DNA from 4 places in the Photobacterium angustum genome. Region 2 is predicted to be linked to each of the others. Evidence: predicted binding sites of a transcription regulator. Region 2 holds the regulator's gene; each other region holds the start of a gene.
What was found. The regulator CRP, encoded in region 2, controls carbon source genes, mostly activating them, when cyclic AMP is high. The targets are predictions, from matches to a motif close to TGTGANNNNNNTCACA.
Positions count from the first base shown of each region.

Region 1 (4,618 bases), 1.1 Mb from region 2:
GCTCGTTTAACACAAGCAACTGAGATTCTGCATCAAAAAGCCATGAACGGTGAACGTGTACCTTCATGCGTAAACTTTATTTCAGGTCCGAGTTCGACAGCAGATATCGAGCTGATCAAAGTTGTTGGTGTGCATGGGCCCGTCTTTGCCACCTACATCATTATTGATGATATGTAAGCTTACTTATCACCAATAGTGATAGCAAACTAGTAGGATACTAGTGGTTAAGCACATTACGGGAATATGAATAACGCAGTCTTCGGGCTGCGTTTTTTTAACTAGAATTTAATCTTTTTAAGTATATAATCCTTCGCCTATTAGGCTTTAAGTGGGATAAATAATGCCAGCTATCGATGATCTCGTTTTATTCACTCAAGTTATTGAACATGGCTCATTCAGTAAGGTTGCTGAACTCAATAATGTGACTAAATCCGTTGTTAGCAAGCGTATTAGTAAACTTGAAACCGAATTAGGCTTACAACTCATTTACCGCACCACACGAAAGCTTACACTCACTGAACCCGGTGAAGTGCTTTACCATCGTGCTAAAAGTATCAACCATGTTGCTCAAGCTGCTTTTGACTCTGTAAAGGGTTACAGCGAAGCACTCTCTGGTAAAATTCGGATGTCAGTACCGACGATTTCAGGCGAATTGGTGTTAGCAAAAGCCGTGTCTGATTTTTGCCAGAAACATCCAGGTCTTTCGGTTGATATGTCGCTAAACAATCACTTTGTCGATCTCGTTGCTGACAACTACGATCTGGTGATCCGTACCGGTTATCTCGAAGATTCAAGCTTAATCGCTCGTCATATTTTTAATTCGCGCTGGGTAATATGTGCCTCACCCGCTTATATTGAACATTATGGCAAGCCAGAAAAACCTAAAGATCTCAATTGTCATAACTGTCTTGGTTATAACCCTCAAAGTACCGGCCCTTTTGACTGGCAATTTATTAAACAAAATAAAATTTACACTCAAAAAGTCAGCGGAAACTTTTCATCCGACAATGCGATCGCGTTGAAAAAAAATGTACTCGCAGGTAATGGTATCGCTTATCTACCAAATTGCTTAGTTCATGATGAATTAGAGCGCGGTGAGTTAGTTGAATTGCTCTCGACACATGCAGGTAAGGTGGTGGGAATTTATGCTGTCTATCCTTATACCAGAAAGCCCGCTAAACGAATTCAAGCACTGATTGAACATATTCGAGAAAGCTACATGGAAATTAAAGAAAAATTCTAACCCCCATGTAATATCAATCGGTTACATCAAATACAATTAACCATCTACGAGTTTCATCAGTAGATGTCCATCGTATAACGCTTGTTTAACCAGCGCTGCTCCCGGCATCGTTGCTTGAGTATAAAAACAGCTTTCTTCTATTTCTAAGCCATCGAAATAAACAGGTAAGGTTTGCGAGCTAATACACTCCATAATCGCAGGGTAAAGTACCGATTTAGCACGATTAAACTCCCCTCCAATCAAAATACGCTGAGGGTTAAATAGGTTAACCATTATCGCAATGGCTTGCCCTAAATTATGACCTAACTCCACAATAATTTGTCTCGCTAAACTGTCACCTTCTACTGCCGCATCACAAACTGACTCAATCGTTAAAGGCATATGACTCAGCATAGATTCATGCCCAGCTTCAAGCTGCGTTTTCACTTGTTCCAAAATAGCCTGTAAACTCGCAACGGTTTCTAAGCAGCCGTGATTACCGCAAAAACAACGTTTACCAAACGGCTTAATTTGAATATGCCCAAGCTCACCCACATTACCGGTTTTGCCTTGCAGCACATTATCATCAAGGACGATCCCCGCTCCTACGCCATGATGAATCGAAATCAAAATAGAGTTTGAAATACCACGAGAATTACCAAATAACTTTTCAGCTAAAGCCCATGAACGCGTGTCGTTGCCGATAAAAACAGGCAGTCCGGTTTCGTTGTGAATAATTTCACCCAAGGGTAAATTAGACACATTATAATGTGGCATCTGCAATACCATGCCTTCACTGGAATTGACTAACCCCGGTAATGACACAGCAATCGCAGTCATTCTATCTAGTTCGCTGACATGATTGGCAAAGAAAATGTTTATTTCAGCTAATAACTTTTTAACCACATCTTCTTGATGAAGTTCTTCAATATCTTGACGTTCTTCCACTAAAATTTCACCGCCAAGTGCATGTAAAGCAATCGTAAGGTAACCACGACCTAAACGAATAGATAAAAATTGCCACCCTTCATTAGCAGGAACTAGCCCAATAGCAGGTCGTCCACGGCTACTAGGTTCTTGAAATTGCGTTTCTTTAATTAAATGCGCATCAATTAATTCACGGGTGATCTTAGTAATACTTGCGGGGGCAAGTTGACTGCGTTTAGACAATTCAATGCGTGAGATCGGCCCATACAAATCAATTAGTTTATATACGCTGCCGGCATTATTTCTTTTTATATGATCGATATGGCCTGGCTGAGCGACGTACATGTCGATACTCCTGAGAAAAATCAGCTGAAAAACCTTCGGAAGTTAATTTTTTTACTTTGCGAAGTAATTGTGAAGCCTCTTATCGTCAGTACGTGACAAGTATCACTATCAATGACTAAAGACATTGAGTTTCGCTTCTGCGATAATGAAAAAAAGGCTTTTTTGCCTACTATTTTTTTTAATTAGCGGATTTATTTCACGCAGTAACTTTTCTAATAATGACCATGTTTCATTGAAAATAGAATGGTGATAGTCGTGAGAATAAGAGGTTCAACGTGTACAAAATTAACGAAGTATTCGAAACAATTCAGGGTGAAGGTGTATTTACTGGCGTACCTGCAATTTTTGTTCGATTACAAGTCTGCCCTGTTGGCTGCTCATGGTGTGACACCAAACAAACTTGGACGGCAGAGCCACAAGATTTAGTTAGCTTAGACCAGATCATGGCTAAAACTGGGGATTCACCACTTTGGACTAATCTTGACGCTAATGGTGTAGTGCAATTATTACAAGATCAGAAATATACGGCTAAACATGTTGTTATTACAGGCGGTGAACCTTGTATTTACGATCTTCGACCTTTAACTCATGCACTAGAAGATGCAGGCTTTAACTGTCAAATAGAAACCAGTGGTACGTCTGATATCCAAACTAGTGATAATACTTGGGTAACGGTATCACCAAAAATCAACATGAAAGCAAAGCTGCCCGTTTTAGCTTCTTCCCTCGCGCGCGCTAACGAGATCAAGCACCCTGTCGGCACTAGCAAAGACATTGAACAACTTGATGCGCTCATTGATGGCGTTACGCTAAAACCTGATGTCACGATTGCGCTTCAACCTATCAGTCAAAAGCCACGTGCAACAGAGCTATGTATTGAAACTTGTATTCAACGTAACTGGCGTTTATCGATCCAAACACACAAATATCTAGCCATCGCTTAATTGCTCTGTACTTTGCTTGATTTATAAAACACTTATCAAAAAAACCGCTTCGCAGTAATGTTTTACAACGCTAAAGCGAAGTGGTTTCTTGCAAATGACCGATAATTAACCAACTATCACCTCAAATTGCCTATTTCCTTCATCAATTTATCATTTGATTGATATCAATACTTGATGCTTGTCGTAAGAAAGGTAATATTGCTAATACATAAATATCTTTAAGCACGAGATACTTTAATTCCAAAGTCAGTGCCTAAACGGAGAATGATTTAAACATGACTTACGCGCCTGTAACAGACGTATTAAGCGGTAAACTAGCGGTAGACAGTGAAGTTACTGTTCGCGGTTGGGTTCGCTCACGTCGTGATTCCAAAGCTGGGATCTCTTTCCTTGCCATTTATGACGGCTCTTGTTTCGACCCGATTCAGGCCGTGGTCCCTAATGAGTTAAATAATTACCAGGAAGAAGTGCTTAAGCTAACAACTGGTTGCTCTGTTGAGGTTACCGGTACAGTTGTTGCTTCACCTGCTAAAGGTCAAGATTTCGAACTTGCGGCAACAAATGTGAAAGTGGTTGGTTGGGTTGAAGATGCTGATTCTTACCCAATGGCTAAAACTCGTCACTCAATCGAATACTTACGTGAAGTAGCTCACCTTCGTCCACGTACTAATGTAATTGGTGCGGTTGCACGTGTTCGTAACTGCCTATCTCAAGCTATTCACCGTTTCTACCACGAGCAAGGCTTCATTTGGATGTCAGCACCACTTATCACAGCATCTGACTGTGAAGGTGCGGGTGAAATGTTCCGTGTATCAACATTAGATCTTGCTAATGTTCCTATGACAGATGAAGGCAATGTTGACTTTGACAAAGATTTCTTTGGTAAAGAGACATTCCTAACGGTATCTGGTCAGCTAAACGCAGAAGCATATGCTTGTGCACTAAGCAAAGTTTACACTTTCGGCCCAACATTCCGTGCTGAAAACTCAAACACAAGCCGCCACCTAGCTGAATTCTGGATGGTAGAGCCTGAAGTTGCTTTCGCTGAACTTGATGATGTAGCAAAACTTGCTGAAGACATGCTTAAGTACGTGTTCAAAGCTGTACTTGAAGAGCGTCGTGACGATCTTGAGTTCTTTGCATCTCGCATCGACAAAGAAGCAATTACTCGTCTAGAGCA
Region 1 covers NZ_MSCJ01000001.1:1,577,294-1,581,911, forward strand. Annotated here, with positions in the region: gene BTO08_RS06880 (LutC/YkgG family protein) at 1-177, shown strand, start outside; gene BTO08_RS06885 (LysR family transcriptional regulator) at 341-1,243, shown strand; gene mlc (sugar metabolism global transcriptional regulator Mlc) at 1,280-2,494, opposite strand; gene queE (7-carboxy-7-deazaguanine synthase QueE) at 2,770-3,438, shown strand; gene asnS (asparagine--tRNA ligase) at 3,714-4,618, shown strand, end outside.
Region 1: mlc (sugar metabolism global transcriptional regulator Mlc) is a predicted target of CRP. The motif match lies at 2,586-2,601, and genes of this name have one in related genera.

Region 2 (4,618 bases):
GCGATAAATACGGTATGGCAATTTGATCAGCACATTACCGCCCCTCTCCATGGTTTTATTGATGCTGACGATTATTATCAACGTTGTAGTGGCCTTCAACAGCTCAACTTGATCAGCACACCACTGCGAATTATCCATGCCAAAGACGATCCGTTCATGACCGAATCGGTGATCCCATCACAACCATTGCCGGATAATATCGACTACAACTTATATGAAAAAGGTGGCCATGTTGGGTTCGTTAGTGGTTCTATTTTTAAACCGACGTTTTGGCTCGAACACAGCGTTCCAACATGGTTTAAAACCAAACTCACCACTCCTCAATAGGGCTAGTGATATTTTTATCATATACTGCGCATATCAGTAACGCAGTCGACGAGACATAAAATGATCATTCCTTGGCAAGATATCGCCCCAGAAACACTGACTAACCTGATTGAACAATTTGTGCTTCGTGAAGGCACTGATTACGGAGAAGTTGAAATGAGCTTAGAAAACAAAGTGAATTACGTAATGCAGCAATTGAAATCCGGTGATGCTGTGATTGTATTTTCTGAATTACATGAATCTGTCGACATAAAATTACGCAATCAGTTGCAATAAGTTTTATTAATGTGAGTCGTGCTTAGAGAGTTACGACTCAAAACTTGCCTCCGCTAGCAGTTTCACTTTTCAATCCCGACATCCTTGTTAACTTGTAGTAGCATTGTCGCCCTATCTGGCAATTTTATTATTGCCTGCTTTATCATTTATCTTTCGATAATCAACAACGACAAGGTTAGTCATGTCTGCAAAACATCCTATTATTGCAGTTACTGGTTCATCAGGAGCAGGAACCACGACGACTTCTGAAGCATTCCGAAAGATGTTCAATATGATGAACATTAATGCGGCATGGCTAGAAGGCGATAGCTTCCATCGCTATACCCGCCCTGAAATGGACACTGAGATCCGCAAAGCTAAAGAGCAAGGTCGACACATCAGCTATTTTGGCTCAGAAGCCAATGACTTTGCCCAATTAGAGCAATTTTTCAAACAATATGGTGAAGATGGCACAGGTCGCTTTCGCCGTTATCTACACACGTTTGACGAAGCTGTGCCCTACAACCAAATGCCCGGAACCTTTACTCCGTGGCAACAATTAGCAGAAAACACCGATTTACTCTTTTATGAAGGTTTACATGGTGGGGTTGTCGATGGCGAGATCCATGTCGCACAACATGTTGATCTTCTAATTGGCATGGTACCCATTGTTAACTTGGAGTGGATCCAAAAAATTGTTCGTGACACGAGAGATCGAGGGCATTCTCGCGAAGCGGTGATGGAGTCTATCGTTCGATCAATGGACGATTACTTAAATTATTTAACCCCGCAATTTTCACGTACGCATATCAACTTTCAACGTGTACCAACCGTTGATACCTCAAACCCTGTGAGTGCCAAAGGGATCCCAAGCTTGGATGAAAGCTTTGTTGTGATTCGATTCCGCGGTTTAAATAATGTCGATTTTCCGTATTTACTTTCTATGATCCAAGGCTCATTTATGTCACGTCATAACACGCTTGTCGTCCCTGGCGGAAAAATGAGCTTTGCAATGGAATTGATCATGCGTCCACTTATCGAGAAACTGATTAATACGGGGAAAATCAGTTAAGTCAGCACAAAACCAAAATGAATAGAAAAAAGGTTGGCGTAAACACCAACCTTTTTCATCTCAATCAATATTAGGCAGTGATGATTTCATACGAATGAGTCAACTTAACCTTTTCACCAATCATCAAGCATACAGAGCAATATTTCTCTAAAGAATCAGCAATGCTGTTAGCCACTAAGGTTTCATTTAAATCAAAACCTGAAACGATAAAATGCAAATTGGCTGTGGTAAATAAACGTGGAGCTTGCTCTCGACGCTCTGCTGAAATAAGAACTTCACAACCCACAATATTTTGCACCTGGGATTGTAAAGCACTGACAACATCTACTGAGCTACACCCTCCCGCCGCCATTAATACCAATTCCATCGCACTTGGGGCTTTATCCCCTCCATTACCATCCATGACTACACTGTGACCAGAGCTTGATTGACCTAAAAAGGTCATATCTTCTACCCATTTTACTCGGGACTGCATCGCTTAATCCTTATTCAAACGCCCAATAATTGTCTCTAGTTTTATTGATATAATAATGAATGTAAATCCTAATTCTCCGCATTAATAACAACTTTTTTCCTCTCTAAAAATCGTCGTAATAATCTTTACTTATCACACTGCTTAAAATTATCTCGCCGCATTGTGATCCTGTGCACAGTTATCCATATGAAATGAACGAATCTACTAGATCAATATCAAGAAAAAGGCGTAGAAAAAGGATACACTCTAACTTATTCAAGTTAGCTTGCAGCCCAGCGGCTGAATGGATACCCTGTCAGTAGGCAGTTTTTTTTCTCATGATAAAACTTAGAAGAAAAGAGACCAATGCTGTTGGGCAACAAATGCAGAGGAAGTTAGTAATATGGTTCCAGGTAAACCGCAAACAGATCCAACTTTAGAGTGGTTTCTTTCCCATTGTCATATTCACAAGTACCCATCGAAAAGTACGCTGATCCACGCAGGTGAGAAAGCAGAAACGTTGTACTACATTGTGAAGGGTTCTGTTGCTGTACTAATCAAGGATGAAGAAGGTAAGGAGATGATCCTTTCTTACCTAAACCAAGGTGACTTTATTGGTGAGCTTGGCTTATTCGAAGAAGATCAAGAGCGTACTGCTTGGGTTCGTGCGAAAAGTCCTTGTGAAGTAGCAGAAATTTCATTCAAAAAATTCCGTCAGTTAATTCAGGTTAACCCTGATATTCTGATGCGCTTATCTGCTCAAATGGCAAGTCGCCTACAAGTGACAAGCCAGAAAGTAGGTGATTTAGCATTCTTAGACGTTACAGGTCGTATCGCACAGACATTGCTAAATCTTGCAAAACAACCAGATGCAATGACGCACCCTGATGGCATGCAGATTAAGATCACTCGTCAAGAAATCGGTCAAATTGTTGGCTGTTCTCGTGAAACAGTGGGTCGTATTCTGAAAATGCTTGAAGAGCAGAACTTAATTTCTGCTCACGGTAAGACGATTGTTGTTTACGGTACGCGTTAATTTTTAACGTCTTTAGCCGTACAAAAAGCCGCACACTGTTGCGGCTTTTTTCATTTTCTTACCCTTTCAAACAAGTATGAACCTGCTTTTTATCAAGCTTTGCTTCGTTAATTCTGGCGCTATGCATGCAGTAAAAAAAGTAGCTAACATACTCTTTCATCTCTTCTTTCGCAGAAATAATTTCATCACCACGCCCCATTTGTTTAAGCGCTATCTGCTGGCACATGCTGTTATAGCGACTTAAGGTTTGGTTACACTCCTCAGTAGAACTAAACTGCAAGCAACGTTTAGATTTAGCTTTATCACAAACAAGCGCATCACCATTTTGACCTAACCATGAACGAGTACTATTCAGCATGAATGCAGTTTCAAAAGTGTTTTTTAAAGATTGATTTAACTGCTCATGATTAGCGACCGTAAACTCACGTTTAGCAACGACCTGATCTTTATACAGCAATTCAAATACCCAAGAACCACTGACTAATTCATAAGGTTCTGAAAACTGCCAAAGCGCCAAGTTTTTATCGTGTTTGTACATGGTATCGGACCATGTTGATACCGTCGTTGCTTGCTTCGTTGCTGGGTTTATCAGTTTAGGATGCGTCATACGCGCTGTAATAGGAAATGCCGTTTTTGATTTCATCTCATCACTGGCGCCATCAGGGATCTCTATTGCATAACGAAACCCGATATATTGCCCAAGTTTCGGGGTCACTAATTTAGTACTTGCCTTTACCGTATAAACAGCCCCATTTTGGGTGATCACACCACCTTCTGAAATCGTCACCTTAGGTACATTGTTATCCACTGAAGATAAAGAACTACATCCGGTCAATGCTAACAATAACAGCCCTACTATTGTGATCCATCTAAGATTCATATTACTTCCACCTAATCCAAAAGCATTGAAGAAAGAAATACTTATTGATAACTTTCTAACTAAAACAAAGCATTAGATAATAAAGCAATGTGACATTTTTGATGTACCGATAAGATCACAAATTAGCAATTACATGCAAAATAAAATCGCTAAAAGGAATGAGTAATGCTTTAACAAATAATTCATCAATCCCATTCAAACTTTGTGTCTTTTATGAGAACAATTAATTTGTATTGCTCAAATTAAGTGCTACATTCTGCGTATGAATGGACTTTCTTTTTCTCGCGGTAATGGAATATGGATATTGAACGTTTTGCCCCGAATAGCTACACCACTGTACCTGGCGCTATCGCTCCTCAACCTACAACTATTGAGATGACAGGCTTTAGTGACCGTCGTTGTTATTTAGAACAGCAGACAGGTTTACGTCGCTGTCCTGCTGAAGACAGTGGTATTTGGGGATCCCCCCTCGACAATTAACAGATTCAAAAAAAGCAGCCAAATGGCTGCTTTTTTAATGCATCGCTTACATCATTCAAGAGTTATAAGTACTCTCAAAGATCTTATCAGCCGAAGCTTCAACAAACCCGCTAT
Region 2 covers NZ_MSCJ01000001.1:2,668,562-2,673,179, forward strand. Annotated here, with positions in the region: gene BTO08_RS12100 (hydrolase) at 1-327, shown strand, start outside; gene BTO08_RS12105 (YheU family protein) at 388-603, shown strand; gene BTO08_RS12110 (phosphoribulokinase) at 785-1,654, shown strand; gene BTO08_RS12115 (OsmC family protein) at 1,725-2,129, opposite strand; gene crp (cAMP-activated global transcriptional regulator CRP) at 2,512-3,144, shown strand; gene BTO08_RS12125 (DUF3859 domain-containing protein) at 3,203-4,024, opposite strand; gene BTO08_RS12130 (hypothetical protein) at 4,322-4,504, shown strand; gene BTO08_RS12135 (DUF1338 domain-containing protein) at 4,560-4,618, opposite strand, start outside.

Region 3 (4,618 bases), on a different contig from region 2:
GAAGCAATGTCAGGTACAGCAGAACGTTTTGATGTGTTTGCTAAGATCAAGCATGGCTGGATCCCAACACCAGAAGTGCTACGTAAACCGGCATTAGCAATGGCGATTTGGAAAGCGAGAATTGAAGATTCGTTAGGAAATTAACAGAAATTTACGGTGTAAATTGCACTGAGTGCAAATTATTTTATTTTCTTACCGAACTATGACGACTTTTATGCAAAAAAAGTTACAATAAGGTATTACTTTCTAGTGAACAGGAAATATCATGATTGAACGTTTGGAAACAGGTGCTCGAATGAGCCGTATTGTAAAATATAACGGAACTATTTATCTATGTGGTCAAGTTTGTGCTGATGCAACAAAAGATATTACAGAGCAAACACAGACAATGCTGGATAAAGTTGAAGCGTTATTACTACAAGCGGGAAGTGATAAAGAGCATATGCTTTCTGCAACGATTTATATTAAAGATATGAGTATGTTCGCAGAAATGAATGCAGTATGGGATAACTGGGTTCCTGAAGGTCATGCACCTGCGCGTGCTTGTGTGGAAGCGAGCATGGCACGTGATGCTTTATTGGTTGAAATATCAGTAGTTGCAGCTGAAAAATAAGATTATATAAAGATAGGGCGTTTTAGATTGTAAACATCCTAATTAGGCTCAATAAAATGGCATCAGTGATGGCAATATTGAGCCTTTTTTATGTCTGCTGTTAGCTCAGCAACTGTTCTAATGTTATTGGTGAAGAGGCAAGACCTAATCGTTGCGCAGGAGTTAATCTGTATTTATCTTGGCGACAAAGGTTATGCCAAGCACGATAAATATCAAGCAAGGGTAATAATCCTGCAGGGCGAAGTTTACGTCTTGGCTCGTTGATCAGTTGGCTAAATTGGTCTTGAAAACGGTTTTGATAAGATGAAATAGCACGGTATGTCGCGTGTTCTAGCCATTGTTTATCTTTCGAGGTTTCTCCACCAAGATGGCAGATCCCTTTACTTGCGCTCTCTAAATGAGTAAAAGCCCACCTATCTTGCCACCAACCTAGTAGGACTATATCGACATTTTCAGGTTTATCACCGTGTAGCCATTGTTCATCTTCAAGAACATAAACAGGATCAATTCGTTTATTTTTAATATGATCAATAAAAACCGAAATACAGGCAGAGCGAAGTAGTGTTTCTTGAGGCATGAAAACCGCAAGATAGTCGCTATGTTGGAACATTTGCTTTAAATAAAGGTAATGGCTATATACGGTGTATTGAGGGTGGATCAATGTTCCTTTCGTTGGGTAATTAATGAGCCTGCCATCAGTCAACGGATTCTCCATATTGGAGCGACTAAAAATTTTTCGATAGGTTGTATCTACTTGCGCTAATATTCCTTGCGGGATAAATGTCTCTGTCAGCGTTTGATGAGGTGTAGAGAGTGCCATATAGCGAGCGGTATCTTGATAAGCATCATGGTGCTCTTTTGTTGATTCAACGGTTTCTTGTTGATAATTAATATGTTGAGCAACGACATACCCAGACTGCGCTTCTGCACTGGCAACCCATAGTACACCGTTCATACTTTTCTCTTGCAACGCTTTTATATTGGAAGCAAGTTGTACTTTATGTTGGTGCTTAAACAAGCGTTCATCAAACAGAGCAAGTTGGCGGCGACACCTTGCTGCGATGTGGTTTAATTGATCATAAAATGTCTTTGGATTTATCTCTAGGCGACGACAAATATCTCGCACTGGATAACCAGTAAATAATAAGCCCAAGAGCTTTTGTTGTATGAGATGCTTATTATTGGTACCAGACCAACGATCAACAAATGTTTGGTCGCATGCTTTACAACGATAACGCTGCCTGTCACCACTAAAGCCAAATGCGTGATATAAATGTCTATGTGTTAGTGCTGAAAAATCCTTATTATCACAGGCGTTATTTGTGCATTTAGGAAGATCGCCGTTTTGTTGGGTTTGGTAACGTAGCGCTTCTTCTACAACATCTTGATTATTCAATAAAGGAGGAAAAGCACCACATTCGCGGCATACCAATGTCGGACGATTTTTGTTTGCTTGTTGTAGTACATAGTCATTTGGATTATGTGAACCAAAGTTCTTACAACTCAATGTCTTACAGTGATTAAACTGATAGCCATTAAAAGCTAAAGGTAACTGCTCAATGGGGTTTGCTGTTGTAAGATATGTCGACATAATCAAACCTTATTTTTGAGAGATCTTAGAAATGAGTATAAATATATTCTCAAGGTTGTTACTAAGCAGGAGTGGGATTTGTGAAGAAGGGGCTGAGTAAATAGCACTCAGCACAGTCAGAGAACAATACGTTTCAATAATATGTTACCTATGATTGTGTAAGACGCCACATTTTACATTATCGAGCTGGTTTCTATTAATTGAAGGTACTGATTAAACTAACATCCCTTTAGTTTTTATCTTTGTATAGAAATAAGCGGTCAACACCTCGGGGAAGAATGTCTCCCGCTTAAGGGGTATTTATAAAGAAATTGCTGTTTCTAGTGCGATATTCATCATTTCATTAAATGACTTTTGACGATCTTCTGCACTGAGCTTTTCACCACGTTTGATATGATCAGAAACCGTTAGAATAGTTAGTGCTTTTGCACCTAACTCTGCTGCAACGCCGTAAATACCAGCCGCCTCCATATCTACACCAAGGATACCGAGCTTTTCCATTTTATCGAAAAGATCGCTTTCTGGACTGTAGAATAAGTCAGCAGAGAAAACATTACCGACACGAACAGGTACTTTCTGTGCTCGTGCTTGATTGACTGCAGTTTCTAATAAGTGATAATCCGCAATTGCTGCAAAATCATGATTTGAAAAGCGAATACGGTTTACTTTTGAATCTGTAGAGGCGCCCATACCGATGATCACATCCATCAGTTTCACATCATCATGGACAGCGCCACAGCTGCCAATACGGATAATATTTTTAACACCAAAGTCTTTAATTAATTCGTGCACATAAATAGAGCATGAAGGGATACCCATACCATGCCCCATAACAGAAATACGTTGGCCTTTATAGGTGCCTGTGTAGCCATACATACTACGTACATCACAAACTCGCTTAACATCATCTAGGTAAGTTTCAGCAATAAACTGAGCACGTAGAGGATCACCAGGCATTAGCACTGTTTCTGCAAAATCGCCAAGCTCTGCGTTAATATGTGGAGTAGCCATATATTGCTCCTAGATTTTAATAATTAACAAACGTTATTGTTGTGTTCCAATGAAAACAGTTTATGAGAGGGAGATGATTATTCTCGCGATCAATATCACATAATTTAGGCTGTTTTAGATAAAATAGTAAGTTGTTTACTAATTATGTTGAAAAAGAGAGGGTGTACTTCTTTTTTTGATGGTTAAATACGCAAATTTTGTCGTAAGAAACCCCAAATGATTATGATGCATGGCTATTTTGATTACTTATGTTTTTAGGTAAAATGAATCAATATAATTAAAGCGAGCATAATTGATGTATAACCTTACGTTACTGTCTGATGGTGAAAGAACACGTATTGAATTAGATAAGCAGGCAGCTTATACCGTATGGAAAGTAAAAAACGGTAAGGTTGGCTATGAGGCATTTGCTGAACTTATTAACAATATTGACGATGATGATGAGCGAGATTTCTGTGAGAAATCAGTGACCAAATATAAACATCAAATGGGTGTTAATTAACGGTTTAGCATTACTTTTATCGGTATTTGGCTACTGCAATGGTAGCCGTTTGTTTACCTTTCGCGAAAATTCTCTTTTTTAAGAAAAGAATAATATATTCTCAGATATGCTTTAAAGACTACCTTTTTATCGTGAGACAAAAGATGAAAAATATAGTCTTAATTTGTGATATTGACGTAAAAAAAGGTAGTAGTTTTTTTGATTTTTTAATTCAGCTACCACATTCCAATAAACACTTCATTTTATTCGCACGATCTATTTCAGATGACGCGTATTCTGTCTTAAAATCAAAAAACTATACCTATTCCTCTTTTGCAAATTCCGCCCAATTGTTTGCTTTACTTCTGCATCATCGTCCTCATCTTATTCATTTCCATTTTTATGGGATTGGTCATCTTTATACATTCATTGCCCGCATTTTTTGTTCGAACATTGTGCTTACCATGCATAATTCACCACCAAAACACGTAGAGATAACAGGGTGGCGTCGATGGAAGCAATTGGTTCTCGGTATTCCAATTACTCGTCTTTGTGCGATTTCTCCTTTTATTCAGCGATGGTTAGAAGCGTTTATGCCATCTGAAAAAATAGTGCTGATTAATAATGGTATAAATTTATCGCGATTTAACTATAAAAAATTACCGCCAATTACGAATAAATTACGTTGTTTTTATATTGGAAGTTTGAGTGCAGAAAAAGGAATCCACTACTTATTAGATCTGTTTTCTCAACCAGAATTAGCAATGATTGCACAATTAGATATTTATGGCGATGGAGAGCTGTCTGAGCAGGTTAAGCTCAAAGCATATAAAGAGGGGGCGATTAATTATCATGGACGTTCAGCACAAATTGAGCAGGATTTACAACAGGCACATATTGTATTGATGCCATCTTGTTGGCA
Region 3 covers NZ_MSCJ01000003.1:85,070-89,687, reverse strand. Annotated here, with positions in the region: gene BTO08_RS15105 (NAD(P)/FAD-dependent oxidoreductase) at 1-144, shown strand, start outside; gene BTO08_RS15100 (RidA family protein) at 266-613, shown strand; gene BTO08_RS15095 (lactate dehydrogenase) at 714-2,204, opposite strand; gene deoD (purine-nucleoside phosphorylase) at 2,505-3,215, opposite strand; gene BTO08_RS15085 (DUF3283 family protein) at 3,511-3,717, shown strand; gene BTO08_RS15080 (glycosyltransferase family 4 protein) at 3,861-4,618, shown strand, end outside.
Region 3: deoD (purine-nucleoside phosphorylase) is a predicted target of CRP. The motif match lies at 3,300-3,315, and genes of this name have one in related genera.

Region 4 (4,618 bases), 730 kb from region 2:
AACATCAGCCACCTGAATACGTGAAATAGGGCCCTGCAAGTCAATCAAGCGATAAACAGCTGCACTGTTTAGCTGTTTTACGAGATCAACATTACCAATTTGTCCGCCTGTCATAATTAGCTCTGTTTGTATTCACCATTAACAATTGTCGCCTGAACATTATAATCGCGATCAAACACAGTAAGATTTGCTACCATGCCTTTTTTTATAGCCCCAAGTTTCTTGTCTACACCAATAGCGCGAGCAGGATAAAGTGTGGCCATACGAATCGCTTCGTCCAAGGCGATACCTACATGTTCAACACTATTTTGAATCGCTTCAATCATTGTCAGTGCTGAACCACCAAGTGTGCCTTCTTCAGTTACACACATGCCGTTCCGGTAATATACCTTTGTCCCAGTAAAAAGAAAGCTATCGATGTTTGCACCTGCTGGAGCTGTGGCATCGGTCACTAAAACTAAACGCGTATTCTTCATTTTATGAGCCATGCGGATATTGGCATAGTCAACATGGAAACCGTCAGCAATAACGCCTGTATAGATTTCACTGCTATCGTAAATAGCACCAACTAGACCTGGCGAACGACCTTCTACTGGACTCATCGCATTGAATAAATGCGTAGTAAAACTAATACCGAGATCGAAGCCTTGTCTTGCTTCTTCGTATGTTGCATTACTGTGTCCCGCTGAGACCACAATACCTGAATCAATCAGTTTCTGAATATGTTCAGGTGAATTCAACTCAGGAGCGAGAGTGACTTTAGTTATAACATCTGCGTTTTCACATAAGAAAGTAATCATCTCGTCACTAGCTGGACGAATGAAATCTGGGCGGTGAACCCCTTTCTTTACAACATTAATGTAAGGGCCTTCTAGGTGTAGGCCTAATGCTTGATTGTGGTATTTTGCTTGATAATCACGAATAGCTGAAACTGCACGTTTCATATCTTCGTCAGGAGAGGTGATAAGTGTAGGAAGAAAGCTAGTACAACCTGATTTTAGGTTGGCTTGGTGCATAATATCAATGGCTTCTGCGGTGGTTTCATTATTGAACATCACCCCACCACAACCATTTAATTGTAAATCAATAAAGCCAGGAGAAAGGTTTGCACCATGAAGATCGATAGTGTCGATGCCATCGAGTAAATGATTAATCGGGCAGATTGCATGAATGTTCACGCCGTCAATAATGACGGCGTGGTTATTCAGCACTTCGCTACCGGTAAAAATATTACAGTTGGTAAGCGCGTACATGAATATTCCTTAATAGGATTAAAGGTGATTAATATTTTCCGCTTCAAGCTCTTGGAAGTACTTAACAGTCTTCACTTTTAGCTCTTGAGTTGATGGCTCATCACAAACAATCATTGATTTAGGGTGTAGCTGAAGTGCAGATACAGTCCATAGGTGATTCACACTGCCTTCAACCGCAGCTTGTAGTGCCTGGGCTTTGTTGTGGCCAGTGATAAGGATCATTACTTCTTCTGAATCTAGTAATGTACCTACACCGATAGTTAGTGAGTATTTAGGTACTTGGTTGATGTCGCCATCAAAGAAACGAGAGTTAGCAATACGCGTTTCTTGGGTTAGCGTCTTGATACGTGTACGAGATGCTAATGATGATGCTGGCTCATTGAAAGCAATGTGACCGTCGTTGCCTACACCACCCATGAATAGGTTGATTTTACCGTAAGATTTGATCTTATCTTCGTAACGCTGACATTCAGCAGCGTGATCTTCTGCGTTACCATCAAGAAGGTTGATGTTTTCTTCTTGAATATCAACGTGGTTAAAGAAGTTGTTGTACATGAAGTTACGGTATGACTCTGGGTGATCAGAAGCCATGCCTACATACTCATCCATGTTGAAAGTAACAACATTTTTGAAGCTTACTTCACCTGCTTGGTATAGCTCGATAAGGCGCTTGTATGTCGCTAGAGGTGTACCACCCGTAGGTAGCCCCAATACAAATGGACGTTCTGCTGTTGGTTCGAATTTATTGATGCGATCTGCAATGTAGCGAGCAGACCATAAACCAACATCTTTAGCGTTATTAAGCGGGATTAGTCTCACGTTGATACCTCGTTGAAGAAAGTTAAAACAGGAAAAATCTTAGCGACATAGCGCCTTTGTTTCGAATGATAAAATAAGTTTTATGATCGAGCTAGCAAAATCACTCACTTCTAACCTCCGTCGGTGATTGAGATCACAAATGGTGAGCTTTTAATTTGCGGGGCGAAATTAATTTCTTAAACTGCGGATAACCAAATACGGATAGCTTAAATTCAGTTATTCAATCGCATCTAAGAAAACCATAGGGGGAACTAAGGGTGAATATTCTTGGATATTTTCAAAAAGTAGGTAAGGCATTAATGGTGCCAGTTGCAGTACTTCCTGCAGCGGCAATCTTAATGGGTATCGGTTACTGGATTGATCCGAACGGCTGGGGTGCAAACTCTGCATTAGCTGCTTTCTTGATCAAGGCTGGTGCGGCAATTATTGATAACATGTCAGTACTGTTTGCAGTGGGTGTTGCATACGGCATGTCTAAAGATAAAGATGGTGCAGCAGCACTATCAGGTTTTGTTGGTTTCCTTGTGGTTACAACGCTTCTTGCACCGGGTGCAGTCGCGCAAATCCAAGGTATTGACCCAAGCGCAGTTCCAGCTGCATTTGGTAAAATCAATAACCAATTTGTAGGTATCTTAGTAGGTATCGTGTCAGCTGAGTTGTACAACCGTTTCTCAAGCGTAGAACTACATAAAGCACTAGCGTTCTTTAGTGGTAAGCGTTTAGTACCAATTCTAACATCTATTGCTGGTATCGTTATTGCTGGTATTTTGATGTTCGTTTGGCCATCAATTTACGGCGGTCTAGTACATTTTGGTGAAAGCATTCAAGGTATGGGTTCTGTAGGTGCGGGTATCTACGCATTCTTCAACCGTCTATTGATTCCTGTTGGTCTTCACCACGCACTAAACTCAGTATTCTGGTTTGACGTTGCAGGTATTAACGATATTCCTAACTTCCTAGGCGGCGCGAAATCTATCGCTGAAGGTACAGCTACTCCAGGTATCACTGGTATGTACCAAGCTGGTTTCTTCCCAATCATGATGTTTGGTCTACCAGGTGCAGCACTTGCGATGTACCACACTGCAAAAGCGAAGAACAAAGAGCGTGTAGCATCACTACTTATCGCTGCTGGTTTTGCATCATTCTTCACAGGTGTTACTGAGCCTCTAGAATTTGCATTCATGTTCCTAGCACCAGTACTGTACGTAATTCACGCAGCACTAGCGGGTCTATCTGTATACATCGCAGCATCAATGCAGTGGATTGCAGGTTTCGGTTTCTCTGCAGGTCTAGTTGATATGTTCTTGTCATCACGCAACCCACTAGCTGTTCAGTGGTACATGCTGATTGTTCAAGGTATTGCATTCTTCTTCATCTACTACTTTGTATTCCGCTTCGCGATTGTTAAGTTCAACCTTAAAACGCCTGGCCGTGAAGACGACGAAGAAGAGACTTCATCTGTTGCAGGTTCTGCAGAAACTGGCGAGCTAGCTAAGCAGTACTTAAAAGCACTTGGTGGTCACGGTAACTTAGAGAACATCGATGCTTGTATTACACGTCTACGTCTAACGCTAAAAGACAGCAGTCTTGCTAACGAGAAAACGTTAAAAGCATTAGGTGCAATGGGTGTAGTTAAACTAGGTTCAAATAACCTTCAGGTTATCCTTGGCCCTCTAGCTGAAATCGTTGCTGGCGAAATGAAGAAAATCCCAGCGTCAGAAGATCTATCTTCTGTAAAACTTCCATAATTACCTGAATTCTTCAGTAATTAAGTAATACCGCAAGACCTTTAATAAAACCGGCCTTATTATTTTCAAACATGGAATGATAGGGCCGGCATTTTGAGTACCCAACGTTTGGGCTCGTATAGATTTTCTCTTCACTTTTTTAGAAGAGATATCGGGAGAAAAGGAATATATCATGACTATTAAACTTACGGCGTTAGCATCTTTTATTACACTAGCGGTGACTGGTTGTGCAACTCAGGGAAACAATGATCAAACTGTAGTTAATAACCTAGCGTCAAACCTAGATCTTAACTATGAAGTCGCTATTCAGCATGGTGCAGAAGAAGGCTTGCCATGTAAAACATTGGGTGCGGAATGGGCATCTTGTGATTTGATTAATTTAACGCTGGAAAATAAAGGCCCAGCGGTGACGAATAAAGACTGGAAAATTTACTTCAGCAGTATTCGTCAAATCCTAGAAGTGCAGAATGAACAATTCAAAGTTACTCACGTAACAGGTGATCTACACACACTAGAGCCAACTGATAAGTTCGATGGTTTCGCTGAAGGTGAAAAGGTTGTTATCCCTTACATCGGTGAATATTGGACTTTATTTGAAAACGATTACATGCCTCGTGCATACGTAACAGCAGGTAATGCAGAACCAAAAACAATTGTTAGCACAGATACAGCTAACCCTGCAGATTACTTAACGCCACTAAAAGGCGATCAATTTAAGCGTGTTAAAGCGGATAACAACGTATTAGCGACACCAGAAACACGTTTTGAGAAAAACAGCGATGTAAACTTAGTGGCTTC
Region 4 covers NZ_MSCJ01000001.1:1,941,557-1,946,174, reverse strand. Annotated here, with positions in the region: gene nagC (DNA-binding transcriptional regulator NagC) at 1-114, opposite strand, end outside; gene nagA (N-acetylglucosamine-6-phosphate deacetylase) at 117-1,253, opposite strand; gene nagB (glucosamine-6-phosphate deaminase) at 1,272-2,072, opposite strand; gene nagE (N-acetylglucosamine-specific PTS transporter subunit IIBC) at 2,330-3,820, shown strand; gene BTO08_RS08385 (beta-N-acetylhexosaminidase) at 3,993-4,618, shown strand, end outside.
Region 4: nagE (N-acetylglucosamine-specific PTS transporter subunit IIBC) is a predicted target of CRP. The motif match lies at 2,195-2,210, and genes of this name have one in related genera.